Regions from separate parts of the Leucobacter sp. Psy1 genome, predicted to be linked through region 2. Evidence: predicted binding sites of a transcription regulator. Region 2 holds the regulator's gene; each other region holds the start of a gene.
What was found. Region 2 encodes HrcA, which represses chaperone genes, less so after heat shock. Its sites were predicted from a motif close to TTNGCACTCGNNNNNNNCGAGTGCNAA; they were not measured.
Positions count from the first base shown of each region.

Region 1 (7,301 bases), 1.1 Mb from region 2:
TCCGCGACGACGGCCTCGGTGGTGAGGAAGAGGCCAGCGATCGATGCCGCGTTCTGCAGCGCCGAGCGGGTCACCTTCGCCGGGTCCAGGATGCCCTGGGCCACCAGGTCGCCGTACTCGCCGGTCGCTGCGTTCAGGCCGTAGCCGACCTCGAGGTTCGCAACGCGATCCGCGACGACGCCCGGCTCGAGGCCGGCGTTCTGCGCGATCTGACGCAGCGGAGCCTCGATCGCGGTCTTCACGATCTTCGCGCCGACGGCCTCGTCACCCTTGAGCTCGAGCGATGCGAAGACATCCTTGCCGGCCTGGATGAGCGCGACACCGCCACCGGGGAGCACACCCTCGTCGACGGCTGCCTTCGCGTTGCGCACGGCGTCCTCGATACGGTGCTTGCGCTCCTTCAGCTCGACCTCGGTCGCCGCACCGGCCTTGATGACGGCCACGCCGCCCGCGAGCTTCGCGAGGCGCTCCTGCAGCTTCTCACGGTCGTAGTCGCTGTCGGTGTTGTCGATCTCGCGACGGATCTGAGCCACGCGGCCCTCGATCGCGTCGTTCTCGCCGCCGCCCTGGACGATGGTGGTCTCGTCCTTGGTGATGATGACCTTGCGCGCGGTGCCGAGCATGTCGAGCGTGGCGTTCTCGAGCTTGAGACCGACCTCTTCCGAGATGACCTGGCCGCCCGTGAGGATCGCGATGTCCTGCAGCATGGCCTTGCGGCGGTCGCCGAAGCCGGGAGCCTTGACGGCGGCCGACTTGAAGATGCCGCGGATCTTGTTGAGCACGAGCGTTGCGAGCGCCTCGCCCTCGACGTCCTCAGCGATGATCAGGAGCTGCTTGCCCGACTGGATCACCGGGTCGACGATCGGCAGCAGGTCCTTGATGTTCGAGACCTTGCTGTTCACCGTGAGGATGTAGGGATCCTCGAACACGACCTCCTGGCGGTCTGCGTCGGTGACGAAGTACGCCGACAGGTAACCCTTGTCGAAGCGCATGCCCTCGGTGAGCTCGAGCTCGGTGCCGAAGGTGTTGGACTCCTCGACGGTGACCACACCCTCCTTGCCGACCTTGTCGATCGCCTCGGCGATGAGCGCACCGATCTGCTCGTCAGCGGCAGAGATCGAAGCGGTCGCGGCGATCTGATCGGTGGTCTCGATCTCCTTCGCGTTCTCGAGGAGCTTCTCGACGACGGCCGCGACGGCCTTCTCGATGCCCTTCTTCAGCGCAATGGGGTCGGTGCCTGCAGCGACGTTGCGGAGACCCTCGCGAACGAGCGCCTGCGCGAGCACGGTCGCGGTCGTGGTGCCGTCACCAGCGACGTCGTCGGTCTTCTTCGCGACCTCCTTGACGAGCTCGGCGCCGATCTTCTCGTACGGATCCTCGAGCTCGATCTCCTTGGCGATGGAGACGCCGTCGTTCGTGATCGTGGGGGCGCCCCACTTCTTCTCGAGCACGACGTTGCGGCCACGCGGCCCCAGGGTCACCCTGACGGCATCGGCGAGGGTGTTCAGACCCCGCTCAAGGCCGCGACGTGCTTCCTCATCAAAAGCAATGATCTTTGCCATACAGTCGTCCCTCCCGGACGTTCCAGGTGTGCCCCAGTCCGGGACACGATGCTCACAGACTTAGCACTCGATCATTTCGAGTGCTAAGTCAATCTTGGCACTCACACCCGTCGAGTGCAAGCGCGGGAGGCGACTCGCGGCGACCTCGGAGGACTACTGCGCCGGCACCTCGCCCGAGGCGTCGACACCGGCGTCGACCTCGGCGGAGAGATCGGCGGAGGCGTCCGCTTCGACTCCGGCGTCCGCGTCGGGCGACTCCGTCCCCGGAATCGTGTTCTCGCTCGACTCCTGCTCCATCTTGGTGGCCTCATCGGCGCCAGGGCCGCCGTAATCGGTGCCGAGGAGCACAACGAGACGGGCGCCGTACGATGCGTAGCCATTGCTCTGGTAGATCGAGAGTCCGCCGAGTTCGCGCGCGAGACCCTCCGCAGCGGGAATGTCGGCCTCGTCCTCGTAGAACACGCCGGAGATCGCGACATCGGTCTCCGCGGCGTTGCCCGCGAAGACGATGACTCCGAGGTCGCCGTCTCCGATGACCTCGCCGACCCCCTCCGCGAGGTACGGGGTATCGGTGCCGTTCAGCACGGCGACCGAGGCTTCAGGGTCGAGCTCTGGTTCGACCTGAGCGGTGTCGCTGGAACCGCCGATGCGCTCATCCAAGCCGAGGCTCGCACCGATGCGCTCGACCGTGAAGATGCCGAGCCCGGTGAGCAGCGCGAACCCGATGACTCCGGCGATGACGAACCGCCAGGTGTTCCGCGGGCGGGCGACGACGCGGTGAGCGCCCACACGGCCACGCAGTTCGGGGTGGTCGAAGCGATCCTCAGGGTACTCCTGCGATGCGTCGCGCCGGGACGTGTCGTCGCGGGGTGGTTGACTCACGCGGATCCTCTCGAGGTTCTCTGACGGTCCGTGCGGGCTCGTGCGCCGTCGGACCTGCGCACCAGAATACAGGTGCTCGCTCGATGACCCCTCAGCGCGGCACCTCGATCCGCTCCCGACCCGCTCACCAGGCTCGACGCGGAATCACGACGGGGCGACCGGTGTCCGGATCCGGCATCACGCGGACGGAGGTGCCGTACACCGTCTCGATGCGCTCGGCCGTGAGCACTTCCTCCGGCGTCCCGCGCGCCGCGAGCGCACCGTCGGCGAGGATCGCGATCTCGTCGGCGTAGGCGGCGGCGAGCGACAGGTCGTGGAGCACCACGATCACCGCCTTCCCCGCGGCCGCCAGGCGCCGGGAAATGCGCAGCACCTCCTCCTGGTGGCGCAGATCGAGCGCTGCCGTCGGCTCGTCGAGCAGCACGATGCGGGTCTCCTGCGCCAGGACGCGCGCCAGCGATACCCGGGCTTTCTCCCCGCCTGAGAGCGTCGGGAACATGCGGTCCGTGAGATGCGCGACGTCGGTGACCGCGACGGCATCGGCGATGGCGGCGGCGTCATCATCCGCCCGTTCCGTCCCCATCCACGGCGCTCGTCCCATCTCGATGACCTGCTGCGCCGTGAAGGAGAAGGCGACCTGGTTCGCCTGCAGCAGCACGGCGCGCACGCGGGCCAGCTCCTTGGCGTCCCACTCGTGCAGCGGGCGACCGTCGAGCGCGACCGTGCCCTCGGTCGGCGAGATATCGCCAGAGAGGAGTCCGAGCACCGTCGACTTGCCCGCGCCGTTCGGGCCGACGAGGGCGAGCACCTCGCCGTACCGTACGTCCATGGAGACCGCGTCGACGATCCGGATCCGCCCCGCCCGATAGCTCGCCGAGATCAGCTGCTGCGCTGCCCCGTTCATGCCCAGCCTCCCGCGCGCCGACGGTTCCTGCGGATGAGCCAGTAGAAGAACGGCCCGCCGACGAGCGACGTGAGCATTCCGATCGGCAGGTCTGCCGACGGGACGATGGTGCGCGCGAGCAGATCGGCGTAGACGAGCAGCGTCGCGCCCCCGATGATCGAGCAGATGAGCAGCCAGCGGTGCGCCGGTCCGAGGATCATGCGCACCAGGTGCGGCACCACGAGTCCGACGAATGCGATGATGCCGACGAACGCGACACCGACGCCGGTGAGCAGCGCGACGAGCACGACCGACCAGATGCGCAGGCGCTCCACTTTCACCCCGAGGTGCGACGCCGTGCGGTCGCCGAGTGAAAGCAGATCGTACTGCGGTGCGAGCTTGAGCGACACGGCAGCGGCGACAACACCGACGATGGCGACGATCGCGACCTCGTTCCAACGTGATCCGTTGATGGAGCCGAGCTGCCAGAACACGATCTGCTCACGACTCGCGGTGTCCCCCGCGAACATGATCAGCGCGAGCCCGGCCCCGGCGAAGGCGTTGACGGCGATGCCCGTGAGGAGGAGGGTGACGACCTCCGTGCGTCCCTGGGCGCGCGCCGTCGCGTAGACGACGAGCGTGGCGGCGAGACCGCCGAGGAACGCGAACGCGGCGATCGTCCACCCGCCGAAGACGGAGAGCCCGAACGTGATGGCGCCGGCCGCGCCGAGCGCCGCCCCCGAGGAGACGCCGACGACACCCGGCTCGGCGAGCGGATTGCCGAAGATGGCCTGCATCACACCGCCCGCGACGGCGAGCGCGGCACCGACGAGCAGCGACATCATCACCCGCGGGAATCGGATCTGCCACAGCGTTTGCTCGATCAGGCGATCGTGGGGGGCCCAGGCGTTGTCGATCCCGATCGCCTTCAGGATCGACCCGACGACCTCCGCCGGACCGATGGGCAGTTGCCCCAGTCCTGCCGAGAGCAGCACGCCGACGACGAGCAGCACCGAGGTGACGACCACGACCCATGCGCCGCGCCCGGAGCGCTTCACCGGTCGCTGCGGGGCCCGCGCTGCGAGGTCCGTCACGGGGCCTCGGATCCGGATGCCGGGGCGTAGATCGCTCGTGCCAGCGCGTCGATCACCTCGGCCGAGCGGGGCCCGAACGACAGCACCGCGCCGTCGTCCATGTCGACCACGCGACGGTGCTCACCCGCAGCGGTGACCGCGATCGCCGGTTTCTCCTGCACCAGCCCGTCCACCCCTCCGACCGATTCGATTCCACCGGTCATGGTCAGGATCAGGTCGGGATTCGCCGAGACGAGTGCCTCGTCGGTCATCGGCTTCATTCCCGTCCAGCCGAGTTCGCCTGCGACATCCACGCCTCCGAGTGCCTGGATCAGCTGATCCGCGCCGGATTCCGATCCGAACATGTAGTACACCCCGGCGTTCCCCCTGAGGTAGAGGAACAGGATCCGCACCCGGTCCCCTTCCGCAGCCGGCACCATCTCGGCGATCTCCGCGATTTTTGCATCCACCTCGTCGCCGATCCGCTCGGCGAGCTGCGCGCCGGCAGCCTCGGCTCCGTAGACGGCCGCCACCTGCTGCACCAGGCTTTCGGCGCCCTCAAAGGATGGATCGTTCTCGACGAACACTACGGTGATCCCGACGTCCCTGAGCTGCTCGATCACATCGCGCGGTCCGATCGTTCCGTCCGTGATCACGACGTCCGGTTTCAAGCCGATCACGGCTTCGGCGTTCACGGTGTGCCCGCCGGAGGTCACGGTATCGATGTCTTCGGTGCCAGGGAAGGTCGTCGACTGGTCCTTCCCGACGAGCGTCTCCCCGAACCCGAGAGCCCACGCGCTCGCGGCGATCGAGCCCGCGAGATCGAGCGCGACCACGCGGTCGGTGGATTCCACCGTGACCTGCTCTTCGCCGCCGCCCTGGACCTGGGAGGTCACGGTCGATGGCAGCTGCTGCTCAGGGCTGTCGGAGATCGGCTCGATCGCCGAGTCAGGCAGCACCGCGGTCGAAGGCCCTTCGTAACTGCGAGGATCGTCGAGCACGTCCAGTGCGCTGAGCGGCTGCTGCGACCCGCCTGCAGTATTCGGCGTTCCCTGCGGACTCCCCGAGCAGCCGACGAGTACGAGCGCGGCGGCGAGCGCGCCGGCGACCCCTGCCGCGGCGCGGTGCCGGCCCCGGAGGCGGCCGAGCGTGCGCGATCGCGAACGCATGGTCATCGCTCCTCTCCCTCCGGCGCGGGAGTCTGCCGCGGCTGCGACTGCGGCTGCGGCTTCGGCTTCCGACCGCCGACCAGCATGCCGACGGTGAAGCCGATGACGAGCAGCGCAACGCCGCCGATGCCGATCGGCAGCCAGGGGATCGCTGGGGCGGGCGCAACGACAGCCTGCGTCTCGGTGTCGTCCTGTCCGGCGTCGTCCTGGCCCGCGGCCGGTTCGGTCGGAGCGGACACCGTAGCCGCATCGCACCCGGAGAACTCGAGGCTCACGGACACCGGATCGAGTTCGGCCCCGGCCTCGTAGAAGCCGACGAACGCTCCAGCGCCGGAGTTCGTCAGTTCGGCGGGCATGTCGGCGAGTTCGAGCGCGTCGTCACTCGGAACGACCTGGCTCTGCACGGTCAGGTCTCCGACCCACTCCTGCTCCTCATCGACGGCGACCTCGCCCTCCATGTCGGTGCTCTTCGCGTCGAGCAGGAGCGCCGCCTTGCCGTCGCCCTCGAACTCGATCGTCGGGTTCGCGAGCGTGAGGTCGAGCACCCCGTCATGTCCGGTGAAGTGCACCGTCCCCGTGAAGCTGACGGCACCGGTACCGGTCTCAGGCTCGATGGACCCGGACGCGTCGCCCCACTGGAAGTTCGGGGTCTCGTAGCCGGCCCCGCTCGAGGTCTCCCACGAGCCGTTGGCGATCGTCCCGCTGATGTAGGAGCGGAAGCTCTCCTTCAGTCCCCATGAAAGGGTCCCGCCACTGACTTCGCACCCCGCAGCTGCCTCCTGAGCGACGTGCGGGACCGCGGATGCCGCGGTGGGCACGGCGGCGAGCGCCACGGCGAATGATGCGCCGAGCAGCGCTCCACCGATGCGGGATACGGGGCGTGAGATCACGAATGTTCCTCCTCGTAGAGAATATCTGAGTTGTCGAACCGGCACGGGTCAGGCCGGCGCCGGCGCGGGCATGCCGGCGAGTTCACGACGCTGGCGGACCACGAGGACGGAGGTGCAGGCGGCGATCGCGACCATCGATCCCGCGCTCACCCACCATTCCCACGGCGCCAGACCGGCAGCGCGGAGGAGATCAGGGAGCGGTCCGCCGCCGGCGTTCGAGCCATCTGCTGCGGCGGCGCCGACCGCCTGCGCGGAGGAGTTCTCAGCGGCATCGAGGATCGTGATCTTCGCTCCGGCGTCGCTGCTGCCCTGGAGGGTGAGGACGTGGTTCCCTGTCCCCTGCTTCGGGAGAGTGCCTGACCACTTCACGACGCCGCTCTCGTCCGCAGTGGCCTCGTCGTCGAGCACGATCGGCTCGCCCTGCACCGGGTCGGTGTAGAGCACGACGAGCACCCCCTCGTCCTCGGGTTCGAAACCGGACGCCTGAGCCTCGATACGGCCGCCCTCGCGGATCTTGTCCTCGGGCGTGAGGATCTCGAGCCCCTCGGTGGTCGGGGGCGTGGCGGCAGCGGTGTACTGCTTCTTGTCACCGCCGTCCTGCGTCGCGCCGTAGGAGACCCTGCTCGGATCCCCCACCGTGAAGGTCAGGTCGTCGAAGCCGATGGTCTGGGAGGCGCTGATCCCCATCAGCGATCCCCTCACCGGCACGTTGCTCCAGGTCACCTCTCCGTTCGGCCCGACCGCCTTGCTGGCACTGGAGAGATCGAGCGAGTACGACGACTTGCCGTACGACGTCGTGTTGCCCGTGTGCAGCGTCGCAGACGACGCACTGTTCACCGTGA
Region 1 covers NZ_CP083692.1:475,581-482,881, reverse strand. The annotation lists gene groL (chaperonin GroEL) at 1-1,562, opposite strand, end outside; gene K8P10_RS02190 (LytR C-terminal domain-containing protein) at 1,716-2,444, opposite strand; gene K8P10_RS02185 (heme ABC transporter ATP-binding protein) at 2,569-3,348, opposite strand; gene K8P10_RS02180 (FecCD family ABC transporter permease) at 3,345-4,421, opposite strand; gene K8P10_RS02175 (hemin ABC transporter substrate-binding protein) at 4,418-5,575, opposite strand; gene K8P10_RS02170 (HtaA domain-containing protein) at 5,572-6,459, opposite strand; gene K8P10_RS02165 (HtaA domain-containing protein) at 6,508-7,301, opposite strand, start outside.
Region 1: the regulator HrcA is predicted to act here: its motif matches at 1,623-1,649, upstream of groL (chaperonin GroEL).

Region 2 (7,301 bases):
TTGGGTGCTCGGACTCGAGCTGACCGATCAGCTGCTCTCGGTCTCCGAGGAAGGCGGCGAGATCAACACCGGTCAGCGAGATGGTCCGCTGCAACTCAGGATCCAACGAGGCTGCGCTCCTCAAGACCGCCGCACAAGACGTGTGCGTGAACGTGGAAGACCGTTTGACCTGCGCCGGAACCGTTGTTGAAGAGCAGCCGGAAATCGCCGTCGCCGTGCTGCGCCGCGACCTGCTTGGCCACGTCGACCATCTCGGCGAGCAGGGAGGGGTCGCCGGCCGCGAGCTCCGCGACATCGGGGTACTCGGTGGTCTTCGGGATCACAAGCACGTGCACCGGCGCCTGGGGCGACTGGTCGGGGAACGCGATCACCCGCTCCGTCTCCGCGATGATCTCGACGGGAATCTCGCCCGACACGATCTTGCCGAATACCGTCTCTGCTGCCATGAGATCAGTGTACCTTCCGCGCCGCGACCGTCACCAACGGCCGAGCGCCACGTTCAGCACGGCGAGGGCGGCCGGCCCGGCGCTCGAGGTGCGGAGCACGGAGTCGCCGAGGGTCGTCACGCGTGCGCCGACAGCGACCAGACGCTCGATCTCGGCGTCGGAGAGGCCGCCCTCCGGCCCGACGACAAGCCGGATCTCGCGCAGCGAACCCTCCCCGACTCCGCCTGCGCTCCACTCGCTCAACCGATGCGTGCCGCGCGGGTGCAGCACGAGCGTCTCCCTGACCCCCGGTTCGATGCCGGAGCAGAGATCGTCCAGGTGCGTGAGCGGCAGGATCGCCGGGACGCGCGCCCGCATCGACTGCTTGGCGGCCTCCCGGGCGATGCGCTGCCACTTCGCCTCGCCCTTCGCGGCCTTCGCGGCGTCACCGCTCCACCGGGAAACGGAGCGTTCGGCCTGCCACGGGACGATGGCGTCGACACCGAACTCGGTCGCCTGCTCGACGGCGCGTTCGTCGCGATCGCCCTTGGCGAGTGCCTGCACGAGCGTCAGCGACGGCACTCGTTCCGGCTCCCGCTCAGGTTCGTCGATCCGGACCGAGAACGCGTCCTTCCCGACGTGCTCGACGATGCCGTTGACACGCACGCCGCCCCCATCGGCCAGTGCGATCGCCTCGCCAGCGCGGAGCCGGCTCACGCGAACGGCGTGGCGCCCCTCCTCCCCGTCGACGTGCACCGCATCGCCGGCGCGCGAAGCGTCGAGCGACCCTGCGGGGACGAGGTAGAGGTTCGCCACGCGATTCAGCCCTGGCGGAAGAAGCGGTCGCGGATCTTACCGAAGAAGCTCTGCTGGAACTCGCCGAGCGCAGGCGACTCGTTTCCGTGCTGCGCCGCGAACTGCCGGACGAGATCCTTCTCGCGGTTCGAGAGCCGCGTCGGCGTGTGCACCTGCAGCGCGATCTTCAGGTCGCCGCGATGCGTGGTCTGCAACCCCTGGATCCCGCGGCCCCTCACCGTGATGACGTCGCCGGACTGGGACCCCGCTGGCAGGTCGACGACGATCTCGCCGTCGAGCCCCTCGACGGTGACCTGGGTGCCGAGAATCGCATCGACCATGCTCGTGTGCATCGTCGACAGCAGGTCATCACCGTCGCGACTGAAGATGTCGTGGTGCGCGACGCGGAACTCGATGAAGAGATCGCCGTTCGGGCCGCCACCCGGCCCGACCTCTCCCCCGCCGCGCATCTGCATGCGCGTGCCGGTGTCCACGCCGGAGGGGACGTCGATCGACATGGTGCGGCGCTCCCGGACGCGTCCCTTGCCCCCGCACTCGACGCAGGGGTGCTCGATGACGGTGCCGAAACCGGAGCAGTTGCCGCAGGGATGCATGGTGACGACGTTGCCGAAGAGCGACCGCACCTGCCGCTGGACCTGGCCCTGGCCCCCGCAGATCTCGCAGGTCACCGGGTGGGTGCCCGGCTGGCAGCAACTGCCCTGACAGGTCTCGCAGATAACGGCCGTGTTCACGGTCACGTCGCGCTGCGCCCCGAAGATGACCTCGTCGAGCGTGACATCGACGCGAATCAGCGCATCATCGCCGCGCTGGGAACGCGAACGGGGTCCCGCCGTGCCGCCGCCGAATCCTCCGCCGCCGAAGAAAGTCTCGAAGATGTCGCTGAATCCCGCGGCTCCTCCGCCGCCTTCGCCGCCTCCCATGTCGTAGCGGCGCCGCTGATCCGGATCGCTCAGCACGTCATAGGCGTGCGTCACGCTCTTGAAGCGCTCCGCCGCCTCCTCGCTCGGATTCACGTCTGGATGCAGCTGCCGCGCGAGCTTGCGGTACGCCTTCTTGATCTCGTCCGCACTCGCCTCGCGCGAGAGTCCCAGCGTCTCGTAGTGGTCAGCCACCGTGTGCAGCTCCTCTGGTTCGTCGTTCGTTCAGTCCGGTTCGGGGCACCGCGCGTGCGCGCGAGCGCCCGTCAGTCATTCGTCGCCGAGCGCACGGCTCAGGTACCGTGCAACGGCGCGCACCGCCGCGATGTTCCCGGCGTAGTCCATACGGGTCGGCCCGAGCACGCCGAGGCGAGAGATCGACTCCCCGTCGCTCTCGTAGCTCGATGCGATCACTGCCGCCGCGCTCAACCCGTACGGGGCGTTCTCCCGCCCGATCGATGCTGCTACATCGCCGTCGCCGTGGGCGAGCTCGCCGAAGAGCTTGAGCAGGGTCACCTGCTCCTCGATCGCCTCGAGCACGCTGTGGAGGTCGCCCGTGAACTCGCCCGGCCTCGACAGGTTCGCCGCCCCCGCGATCGCGATGCGGTCGGTGCGGTTGGCGCGCAGCTGGTCGATCACGACGTCGAGTACGCGGCGGACCAGCTCGGATTCGTCTGGCGCCGCCCAGTCGTCGAGCGTCTCCACGAGGGACTGCACCCCTGACACGGCGGATTCGACGTCGCTCCCGACGATCGACCCGGCGATCCGCTGCCTGAGACCGTGCACCCAGGCTTCGGTCACCTGTTCAGCTGGCAGGCGCGCGATCTGCTGCTCGACGACCCCGCTCCCGAGGATCAGGACGCACAGCACACGATCCTCGCCGACGGCGACGAGGTCGATGTGCCTGACCGTCGTCTTCCGCAGCGAGGGGTACTGGACCACGGCGACCTGGTTCGTGAGCTGCGCGAGCAATCTCACGGTGCGCACCATCACGTCGTCGAGGTCGCGCGATTCCTGCAGGAAGACCTCGATCGCGGCGCGCTGCGCCTGGCTCAGCGGCCGGATGCGCGCAAGCGTATCGACGTAGGTGCGGTAGCCCTTGTCGGTCGGCACACGGCCAGACGAGGTGTGCGGGGCCGCGATGAGCTCCTCCTCCTCGAGCAGCGCCATATCGTTTCTGATCGTCGCCGCGGACACGCCGAACTGGTGCCGCGCAACGATGGACTTCGAGCCGACGGGCTCGTTGGACGACACGTAATCGCTCACGATCGCGTGCAGCACGTCGAGACTGCGTCCGGAAACCATGCGTCCTCCTCTCCTCCGCCGTCACTCGTCAGGGTGTCTGGCACTCGCAAACCCCGAGTGCCAATCCTACCGCAGGAGCGTCCACCTAACGGAGGAGTCGCTGGACGACCGTGTCGGCGAGCAGTCTGCCGCGCAGCGTCGGCGTCACCCTGCCCCGGATCGCCGCCTTGCCGTCGATGAGTCCCTCCGCGATGAGCTCGGGGATCGCACGGCGTTCATCGGCCTCGAGCACGTCCGCGGGGAGCCCATCGGCGATGCGGGTCTCCAAGAGCACGCGCTCGCTCCGCCGCGATCCCGCGTCGAGCAGCTCTCGCGCGTGTGCCGGTGACACACCGGCGGCGATGCGCTCGGCGTAGGCGCGCGGATGCTTCACGTTCCACCACCGCACACCACCCGCGTGGCTGTGAGCCCCTGGACCGACGCCCCACCAGTCGGCACCCGTCCAGTAGGAGAGGTTGTGCCGCGACCGCGTCGCGAGGGAGGTCGACCAGTTGCTGATCTCGTACCAGTCGTACCCCGCCTCGCCGAAACGGGCGTCGGCGAGCTCGTACATCTCGGCGTGCAGGTCGTCGTCGGGGGCCGCGATCTCACCGCGACGGATCCGCGCGGCGAGTTTGGTGCCGTTCTCGACGATGAGAGCGTACGCGGAGATGTGGTCGGGCGCCAGTTCGAGAGCGGTATCGACCGACCGGGACCAGTCGTCGAGCGTCTCCCCCGGCGTGCCGTAGATCAGGTCGACGCTCACCTGCAACCCGGCCTCGCGGGCCCACTCGACGACGAGCGGTACCCGCTCCGGCGCATGCGTGCGATCGAGCGTCGCGAGCACCGACGGCACCGCCGACTGCATGCCGAAACTCACCCGGGTGAATCCGGCGGCCGCGAGCCTCGACAGGTAGGCGCTGTCCACCGAATCCGGGTTGGCCTCGGTCGTGATCTCGGCGTCGGGGGCGAGGCCCCAGACCGACCGGATCCGGTCGAGCATGAGCACCAGATCCTCGGCGGGCAGCAGCGTCGGGGTGCCGCCACCGAAGAACACCGTGGACGCCGGACGCTCCGGCAGATCTGCGCGGCGGAGCACGTCGCCGCCGAAAGCGATCTCAGTGGCGGCCTGCGCCGCGTAGTCGGCGCGACTCGTGCCGCCGAGCTCGCTCGCCGTGTAGGTGTTGAAGTCGCAGTATCCGCACCGTACCCGGCAGTAGGGCACGTGGACGTAGACGCCGAACGGGCGATCCTCGGCGCCGACGACCACCGAGTCGGGCAGTGCGCCGTCCTCGGGGGCCGGGTCGCCGTCTGGCAGTATGCTCGGCACCGGTTACGGCAGCTCGCGCTCATCGGAGGGCGAGGCGTCTGCCGGTCCGTCCTCCATCACCACCGACTCGGCCGGCGCCGACCCAGACGAGGTCGGCAGCAGGCCGGCTTCAACGACCGCGTGCGGGGCGAGCGCGCGGAGCTGCGCGTGCGCTGCCGCGAGTTCGGACTTCAGCGTTGCCCGGCCCTTCAAACCGAGCAGACCGCTCTGCGCGGCGGCCATGAACCCGCGCGCGCAGGCCCACACCGAGTCGTCGTCGCGGTACTCGACCGTGAGGAGCTGCTCGCCGATCGCCCCCGTCTCGTCGGCGGCGCCCCAGGCGAAGCCCACTCGGCGCGGCTCGTCGACGGTGTAGACGACCATGATGGCGTGCGGCGTCTCGCCTGCGCCACGGTCGATCACAGCGGTCGTGCCCGCCGTGAGGTACGGTTCGCCGTCCGGCCCGTACTGGTGCTCGGCGTGCCCCGAGCTCTCGGGGCGTCCGCCCTCGTCGAAGGTGAGGCCGGTGTACTGCTCACCCTCGCCCGGGTCGATATCGGAGACGGTGTACCCGGCTCCGCGCTGCGCGCCCCACGTCATCAAGAGGCTCGAGGCGACGAGGAACCGATCCTGCCCGCTGCCGAGCTTCACCTCGTCCTCGTACGGCGTCGTGTCCTCTGGCGGGAACCGCATGAGGTCGGGAGCGCTCGAGGCGCCAACGGCCGCATAGGCCATCGGCATCCCCTGGTGCGTGCTGCGCCGGCGAACCGGCTGGTTGCGCTGGGAGGCCGGGCTCATTTCTTGACCTCCTTGCCCTCCACGTCGCCGGAGAGCGCCGCGATGAACGCCTCCTGCGGCACTTCCACGCGCCCCACCATCTTCATGCGCTTCTTGCCTTCCTTCTGCTTCTCGAGCAGCTTGCGCTTGCGGCTGATGTCGCCGCCGTAGCACTTCGCGAGCACGTCCTTGCGGATCGCGCGGATCGTCTCGCGTGCGATCACCCTGGCACCGATCGCCGCCTGGATGGGCACCTCGAACTGCTGCCGCGGAATGAGCTTGCGCAGGCGCTCCGCCATCATCGTCCCGTAGTGGTACGCGCTGTCCCGGTGGACGATGGCGCTGAACGCGTCGACCTTGTCGCCCTGGAGCAGGATGTCGACCTTCACGAGATCGGCCTCCTGATCCCCCATGGGCTCGTAATCGAGGCTGGCGTACCCCTGCGTCCGGCTCTTCAGATGGTCGAAGAAATCGAACACGATCTCGCCGAGCGGCATGGCGTACCGGAGCTCTACTCGCTCGCCCAGGTACTCCATGCCGAGCAGACTGCCGCGGCGCGACTGGCACAGGTCCATGATGGTGCCGACGTAGTCCTTCGGCACGAGGATCGCCGTGCGCACCATGGGTTCACGGACGCTCGCGATCTTGCCATCCGGGTACTCCGATGGGTTCGTGACGGTGACGACGCCGCCGTCCTCACGAGTCACCTCGTAGATCACGCTCGGCGCCGTCGCGATGAGGTCGAGATCGAACTCGCGACGCAGGCGCTCCGAGATGATCTCGAGGTGGAGCAGGCCGAGGAACCCGCAGCGGAACCCGAATCCGAGCGCCACAGAGGTCTCCGGCTCGTACTGGAGCGCCGCGTCAGAGAGCTTCAGCTTGTCGAGCGCCTCGCGCAGGATCGGGTAGTCGCTCCCGTCGAGCGGGTAGAGCCCCGAGAACACCATGGGCTTCGGATCGGTGTACCCCGGCAGCGCCTCGGTCGCCGGGTGCCGCTTCGCCGTCACGGTGTCGCCCACCTTCGACTGCCGCACGTCCTTCACCCCGGTGATGAGGTAGCCGACCTCGCCGACGGCGAGTCCGCGTGTCGCCTGCGGCTCTGGCGATGAGACGCCGATCTCGAGCGCCTCGTGCTCGGCGCCCGTCGACATCATCTGGATCTTCTCTCGGGGCTCGAGTCGCCCGTCGACCATGCGCACGTACGTGACGACACCGCGGTACGAGTCGTAGACCGAGTCGAAGATCATGGCGCGGGCGGGGCCGTCAGCATCGCCGACGGGTGCTGGCACACGCTCGACGACGCGGTCGAGCAGTTCCTCCACGCCCGCACCGGTCTTGCCCGAGACGGCGAGAATGTCTGCCGGGTCTCCCCCGATGAGGTCGGTGATCTCCCGCGCGACGCGCTCGGGCTCCGCAGCGGGCAGGTCGATCTTGTTGAGCACCGGGATGATCTCCAGGTCGTGCTCCATCGCGAGATACAGGTTCGCCAGCGTCTGGGCCTCGATGCCCTGCGCCGCATCGACGAGCAGGATCGCTCCCTCGCACGCGGCCAACGAGCGCGACACCTCGTAGCTGAAGTCGACGTGTCCCGGCGTGTCGATCATGTTGAGCGCGTACGCGGTACCGTCTGCATCCCAGTGCATGCGCACCGCCTGGGACTTGATCGTGATCCCGCGCTCCCGCTCGATGTCCATCCGATCGAGGTACTGCGCGCGCATTTCGCGCTCGGGAACGGTTCCGGTGATCTGCAGCATGCGGTCGGCGAGCGTCGAC
Region 2 covers NZ_CP083692.1:1,560,441-1,567,741, reverse strand. The annotation lists gene K8P10_RS07345 (PhoH family protein) at 1-106, opposite strand, end outside; gene K8P10_RS07340 (HIT domain-containing protein) at 96-446, opposite strand; gene K8P10_RS07335 (16S rRNA (uracil(1498)-N(3))-methyltransferase) at 477-1,241, opposite strand; gene dnaJ (molecular chaperone DnaJ) at 1,247-2,353, opposite strand; gene hrcA (heat-inducible transcriptional repressor HrcA) at 2,429-3,463, opposite strand; gene hemW (radical SAM family heme chaperone HemW) at 3,549-4,772, opposite strand; gene K8P10_RS07315 (DUF1990 family protein) at 4,776-5,549, opposite strand; gene lepA (translation elongation factor 4) at 5,546-7,301, opposite strand, start outside.

Region 3 (7,301 bases), 680 kb from region 2:
CGCCACGGCCAGGTGTCCGGTCCCGTTGCCCATCGGCGCGACGAGGTGGCCGATGACCCACGCCCCGGTCTCCCCGTCATTGGCCCGTTCGGAGACGACGGCGAAATCATCGGGCACCCACGTGCCGTCGACGGTCACGATGTGGCCTGCGGAGGCATCGGTGACGGGCTCCCCCGGAGGATTGAGCTCGCCGAGAGGGCGCGGCACTTCGGAGTCCGTGCCCTGCTGCGTATCCTCCTGGATGGCGTGGGAGAGCTGCCACTGCCCGAGCCAGGCGAACGCTCCCGCGACGGCGAGCGCGAAGAGCAGCGCCAGGATCCACACGGGCCGTCGCATGATCTGGGCGAGCGTGGGCTCTCCCGTGTACTGCGGCCTCTGCCGTTCCGTCATACCCCGTCCAGGTTCGTGCGCACGCCGCTAGCGCTCGGCGTAGACGACGTCGACCCGCTGGAACTCCTTGAGTTCCGAGTACCCTGTCGTCGCCATGGCGCGTCGCAGCGATCCGATGAGGTTCGCCGTTCCGTCGGCCACGTTCGCGGGACCGGCGATGATCTCGGCGAGCGGTGCGACACGGTCGGCCTGGATGCGCTTTCCGCGGGGCAGGTCCTCGTGATGGGCCTCCTGGCCCCAGTGCCACCCGCGACCGGGAGCGTCGGTGGCACGCGCGAGCGCTGTTCCGAGCATGACGGCGTCTGCACCGCAGGCGATCGCCTTGATGAGATCCCCTGAGGTGCCGAGACCACCGTCGGCGATCACGTGGACGTACCGGCCGCCCGACTCATCGAGGTAGTCGGTCCTGGCGCCAGCCACGTCGGCGATCGCCGACGCCATGGGTGCGCGGATGCCGAGCGTCGCACGCGTGGTCGACGAAGCACCGCCGCCGAAGCCGACGAGGACACCCGCGGCACCCGTGCGCATGAGGTGGAGCGCCGACTGGTAGGTCGCCACGCCCCCGACGATGACCGGGACGTCCAGCTCGTAGATGAACTGCTTGAGGTTCAGCGGCTCGCGGCCCTCGACTGAGACGTGCTCGGCCGAGACGGTGTTCCCGCGGATGACGAAGAGGTCCACGCCTGCGCCGACGACGGTCTCCCAGAACTCGGCAGTGCGGTGCGGTGACAGCGCTCCGGCGACCGTCACCCCGGCCTCGCGGATCTCGCCGAGGCGCGCGCGGATGAGCTCGGGCCGGATCGGCGCGGCGTACAACTCGCGCATGCGGTGAACGGCCTCGATGGGATCGGTGATCCCCGCGAGCTCGCCGAGCAGCGTGTCGGGATCCTCATGACGGGTCCAGAGGCCCTCGAGGTTCAGAACGCCCAGTCCGCCGAGGCGTCCGAGCTCGATCGCTGCGGCCGGCGACATGACGGAGTCCATCGGCGCGCCGAGCACGGGGATCTCGAAGTGGAAGGCATCGATCGTCCACGCGGTCGAGACGAGCTCGGGGTCTCGGGTGCGCCGCGTCGGGACGATGCCGATCTCGTCGAAGGTGTAGACACGGCGGGCGCGCTTGGCCCTGCCGATCTCGATCTCTGTACTCACCGGGATTCCCTATCGCTTGTAGTTGGGCGACTCGACGACCATCTGCACATCGTGCGGGTGGGACTCCTTAAGGCCCGCCGCCGTGATGCGCACAAATTCGCCGCGCTCCTTGAGCTCCGTGACGGTGCGCGCACCGACGTAGAACATCGACTGCCGCAGACCGCCGATCATTTGGTGCGCCACCGAGCCGAGGGGACCGCGGTACGCGACCTGCCCCTCGATGCCCTCGGGGATGAGCTTCTCGTCGCTCGGCACATCGGCCTGGAAGTAGCGGTCCTTCGAGTAGGAGGTGCGCTCCCCGCGAGTCTGCAGAGCGCCGAGCGATCCCATGCCGCGGTAGTTCTTGAACTGCTTGCCCCCCACGAAGACGAGCTCGCCCGGGCTCTCATCGGTGCCCGCGAGCAGGGATCCCATCATGACGGATGAGGCGCCCGCCACGAGTGCCTTTGCGATGTCGCCCGAGTACTGCAGGCCTCCGTCCGCGATCACGGGGATGCCTGCCGGGGTCGCGGCCTTGGCGGCCTCGTAGACGGCCGTGACCTGGGGCACGCCGACACCGGCGATCACGCGGGTGGTGCAGATCGAGCCGGGACCGACGCCGACCTTCACGGCGTCCGCGCCGGCCTCGACGATCGCACGGGCACCGGCGTACGTCGCGACGTTGCCGCCGATCACGTCGACGCCGTCGAAAGCGGGATCGTTCTTGATGCGGGTGATGATGTCGAGCACGCCGCGGCTGTCGCCGTTCGCTGTATCGACGACGAGCACGTCGACTCCAGCCTCAACGAGGGCGGTGGCTCGCTGCCAGGCGTCGCCGAAGAAGCCCACCGCCGCGCCGACGCGGAGGCGCCCTGCCTCGTCCTTCGTGGCGTTCGGGTACTCCTCCTCCTTGTCGAAGTCCTTGACCGTGATGAGTCCGGTGAGCTTGCCGCTGTCGTCGACGAGCGGGAGCTTCTCGATCTTGTGCTGCCTGAAGATGTCCTCGGCGTCCTCGCGGGCGATGCCGGGGCTCGCGGTGATGAGTGGCATCGGGGTCATCGCCTCCCGCACGAGCACGCGAGCCCGCTGCTTCGGGTCGATGAATCGCATGTCGCGGTTCGTGATGATGCCGAGCAGCATGCCCTGCTTGTCAACCACCGGGAGTCCGCTCACGCGGTACTCGCCGCAGATCGCATCGACCTCTGCCACGGTGGCGTCGAGCGACGTGGTGACCGGATTCGTGATCATGCCAGCCTCGGAGCGCTTCACACGGTCGACCATCTCGGCCTGGTCCTGGATCGACAGATTGCGGTGGAGAATGCCGAGGCCGCCGTTGCGGGCCATCGCCACTGCCATGCGAGTCTCCGTCACGGTGTCCATCGCCGCGGAGATCAGCGGGATTCCGAGGCGGATGCGACGCGTCAGCTGCGTCGACGTATCCGCTTCACTCGGAATGACGTCGGTGTGCGCCGGAAGCAGCAGCACATCGTCGTAGGTGAGACCCGTGAGTGCGAACGGATCACGCTGTTCCATGAAGACCTCGATTTTCTGATTGCGACTCGACGCCGGAGAGCACCGACCCCTCTATCGTAGGGGCACCCGCCTCGACGTACGCTTGATTCATCCCAGCCGCTTCCGCCGACGCTCACGACCGGCCCTCCTGATCGTGTCGAACGACAGGCAGATCAGGGCCAACCAGACCAGACCGAACCCGGCCCAACGGGCCGGAGGCACGTCCTCTCCGAAGAGGAGCCAACCCTGCAGGAACATCAACGTCGGAGCCAGGTACTGCAGGAACCCGAGCACCGACAGCGGGATCCGGCGCGCCGATGCGGCGAAGCAGAGCAGCGGAACGGCGGTCACCGCTCCGGAGCAGGCGAAGAGCAGGATGGTGACGGGGTCGGCGTCGGCCACTGAGAGGCCGGTGGTGATCCCGAGCACGCTGATGATCGCGATGGCCAGCGGAGTGAGCACCAGGGTCTCGACGAAGAGTCCACTGAGCGCTGGCACGCGATCTCCGACCGAGCTCTTCAAATACCCGTAGAAGCCGAAGGAGAGGGCCAGCACGAGACCGGTCCACGGGAAGATGCCGTACCCGATCGCGATGATCGCGAACGCCACGACCGTCAACCCGATCGCGATCCACTGCACCGGAGTCAGTCGCTCCTTGAGCAGCACCACTGCCAGCAGCACCGTGACCACCGGGTTGATGAAGTACCCGAGGGAGGCGTCGATAACGTGCCCCGAGGTCGATGCGATGACGAAGACCTGCCAGTTCACGTAGATCACGGCGCCCGCCGCAGCGAGGCGGAGGAGTATCCCCCGATCGCGCAGCAGCGCGGCGGTGCGACCCCATTGCCGAAGCACGGTCACCGCTCCGGCGCAGAAGATGAGTGTGAGGAGTACGCGTATCGAGACGATCTCGAACGGTCCGATCGCGCCGAGCACCACGAAGTAGAGCGGCAGGATCCCCCAGAGCAGGTACGCCGATATTCCGAACAGGAGTCCGCTCGTCGCGGACCGCTCGGTCGAAGGCACGACACTCCTCTCCGGGGCTCACCGCCCGCTGAACGAACTGCGGGGCCGGCGCAATCGCGCCGGCCCCGCAGGGATACTGAATGCTCTGGTTAGCGGGTGACCACCGCGAGCACGTCGCGCGCGGAGAGCACGAGGTAGTCGTCTCCGCCGACCTTCACCTCGGTGCCACCGAACTTGGAGTAGATGACGATGTCGCCGACGGAGATGTCGAGCGGCACGCGGTTTCCGTTGTCATCGATGCGGCCCGGGCCGAGAGCGACGACCTCGCCCTCCTGCGGCTTCTCCTTGGCGCTATCGGGGATGACCAGACCAGACGCGGTGGTCTGCTCTGCCTCGACCTGCTTGACGACGATACGATCTTCGAGCGGCTTGATGGCGACCGACACGGTTGACCTCTTTCTCGGTGAACTCGGGGACGAAGAATGTGTAGCGAACTCGGATGAGATCGCACACTCGAAAGTCTATGCCGTGCGTTGGCACTCGTGCAAGGCGAGTGCCAATTCCGATGTCGATACGGTCACTGGGGGCGCCCGTATCGGCCTGCGATAGTGTGGTCACAGAAAGGAGCCCACCATGTCGCACCCCGTCCCCCCGCCAGGGCCCGCTTCGAGTCCAGGCACGAACGACGCCCCGCAGGCGCCGTACCGCGCGGATGCCCCGCAGTCGGCAGCCGCGCAGCGAGCGCAGCAGCCGACCACGCTCGCGTACACCAACACGTTCGCACTCGTCGCGGTCATTCTCGGGTTCCTGCAGCCGATCGCAGGCATCGTCTTCGGCCACCTCGCGCTCGGTCAGATCAAGCGCAACGGCGACACGGGGCGCGGCCTCGCGCTCACGGGTCTCATCGTTGGCTACGTCATGGTGGCGTTCTGGGTGGCGTTCATCGTCTTCTACGTCGTCGTGATCTTCTCGATGATCGCCGGGTTCGGCTCGATGATGTCGTCGTTCTCGGACCCCTACTACTCCTGAGCGGCATCCAGAAGGGGCTCCCCCAGCCGCCTCCGGGGTGGGACGTCCTGTTCACCGACACCGGGCACGAGCACCTGGCGGCCGTCGAGCGAGCGATCGCTGACGGCGCGACTGCGTCGCAGGCCGGTGCCGAGCTGCGTCGCACGGGCCTGGAGCCCGATGCCGTGGCCGCGATCCTCACCCAGGCCGACCTCCGCCGACGTGCTGCAGCGAAGTTCGGCCCCTCCGCAGGTGACCTGCTGTTCACGCAGGCGGGCCTCGAGCAGGCCTCTCGCCGGATCGTGGCCGAAGCCCATGCGGCCCGGTTCCGCGAGGCGGGCTGCGCGTGCGTCGCCGACCTCGGCACGGGGATCGGATCCGAATCGCTCGCGCTGCTCGCGGCCGGGGTCAGGGTCTCGCCGGTGGAGATCGACCCGTTCACCGCGCGATTCGCTCAGCACAACGTCTCGGTCGCCGCAGCGGCAGCGGACGTGCCAGCGCCGCACGTCCGGGTCGCCGACGCGACCGGGGTCGACCTGGCGGGCATCGACGGCGCCTTTCTGGACCCCGCGAGGCGCACCGCGGGGTCGCGTGACACTCGTCGCCTCACCTCGGTCGACGACTACGCGCCGTCTCTCGACTTCGCGTTCGGACTCGGCGACCGGATGCCGACAGGGGTGAAGCTCGGGCCCGGCTTCGACCGCGAACTCATCCCTGACGACGCGGAGGCCCAGTGGGTGTCGGTCGACGGGAACGTCGTGGAGATGGGCCTCTGGTTCGGTGCCGTCGCGCGCAGAGGCATCGGCAGGTCGGCGCTGCTCCTCCGCGATGGGCTCGCGCACGAACTCGCTGCACCGGGAGACGCCCCCGACCCGGAGCCCGCGCGTCTCGGCGCGTACCTCTACGAGCCTGACGGCGCAGTGATCCGGGCGAGACTCATCGGGATGCTCGCAGAGCGCCTCGACGCCGGAACGCTCAGCGCGGGGATCGCCTACCTCACGTCCGAGCGGCTCGTGTCCACACCCTTCGCACAGACCTTCCGCATCGTCGAGGAACTGCCTGCGCGGGAGAAGGATCTGCGACGCGCGCTCGCAGACCGCGGCGTGGGCCGTCTCGAGATCAAGAAACGCGGTGCTGATGTCGACCCAGCCGCGCTCCGGAAGCGTTTGAAACTCCGGGGAGACCGCAGTGCAACCCTCGTCCTGACACGGATCGGCGGCAGGCACGCGGCGCTCCTCGCGGAGCGGGTGACTGCCGCCGAGTCCTCGGCCTAGACGTCGATCAGGGGGCGAATGCGCCTGATCCGCCGAGGAGCGCGAGGCCGATCATCACGACGACCATCGAGATCACGGAGATCAGGATCGCCACCCCCGAGAGGATCACACCCGTCAGCGCGAATCCCTTCGGCTGGCCCTTCCGCATCGCGACGATACCGAGAATGAGGCCGACGATCGCCGCCGGAAGCGCGACCACCGCGAGAAACGGGAGCCACACGAGGACCAGACCGGCGATACCGAGGACGAGCGCCGCGATTGCGAAGCCGCGCGGGCCGGTCGCGCCCGGCTCAGCCGCCCCGGCGTATGCACTCGCCGACTGGTCGGGCGCATACGCCGGCGGAGCGTATTCGGGCTGGGTTCCGGTCTCGGACGCCGACTGGAGTCCCAGCGGATCTGCAGCGGCCTGCGGCACGGGCGCGGCCGGCGGCACCGGGGGCGTGAGCGGCTCCCGCGCCGCAGGCGCGACGTACGGGGCGGGGCCGGGTTCGGGATCGGTGGTCTCGGGTGACGCGGTTTCCGGCGTCCGGGGCGCGTCCGGGTCGTGGTCTGGAGTCGTACTCGACATGTCTCACTCCTCGTCTGGGGTGTACGGTCTTCGGGTCCGAGCTGCTCGGTCCGACTGAACCACGATAACGGTGTCAGGCGGCTCAGGCTCTGATTGTGGTGACCGGCAGCGTGGAATCGGCTCCGAATCCCAGCGTCGACGGCGCTGCGCCTCCCGCGACCAGCTGCGCTCCGAGCGAAGCGATCATCGCACCGTTGTCGGTGCAGAGCGAGAGCGGCGGTACTCGCAGCTCGACACCATCCGCGGCCGCTCGCTCCGCTGCGAGCGCGCGCACGCGCGCGTTCGCAGCGACACCGCCCCCGAGCAGCAGACGCGGCACGCCGAGTTCACGGCAGGCGGCGAGCGCCTTGCTGACGAGCACGTCGGCGACGGCCTCGCGGAAGCTCGCAGCCACATCGGCGACGGGGACCTCTTCACCCGCAGCGCGGCGCTGCTCCACCCAGCGGGCCACCGAT
Region 3 covers NZ_CP083692.1:2,241,723-2,249,023, forward strand. The annotation lists gene K8P10_RS10555 (SURF1 family cytochrome oxidase biogenesis protein) at 1-390, opposite strand, end outside; gene K8P10_RS10560 (GuaB3 family IMP dehydrogenase-related protein) at 418-1,539, opposite strand; gene guaB (IMP dehydrogenase) at 1,549-3,051, opposite strand; gene rarD (EamA family transporter RarD) at 3,139-4,056, opposite strand; gene groES (co-chaperone GroES) at 4,146-4,442, opposite strand; gene K8P10_RS10580 (DUF4190 domain-containing protein) at 4,630-5,025, shown strand; gene K8P10_RS10585 (class I SAM-dependent methyltransferase) at 5,190-6,278, shown strand; gene K8P10_RS10590 (DUF4190 domain-containing protein) at 6,286-6,846, opposite strand; gene tsaD (tRNA (adenosine(37)-N6)-threonylcarbamoyltransferase complex transferase subunit TsaD) at 6,929-7,301, opposite strand, start outside.
Region 3: the regulator HrcA is predicted to act here: its motif matches at 4,530-4,556, upstream of groES (co-chaperone GroES).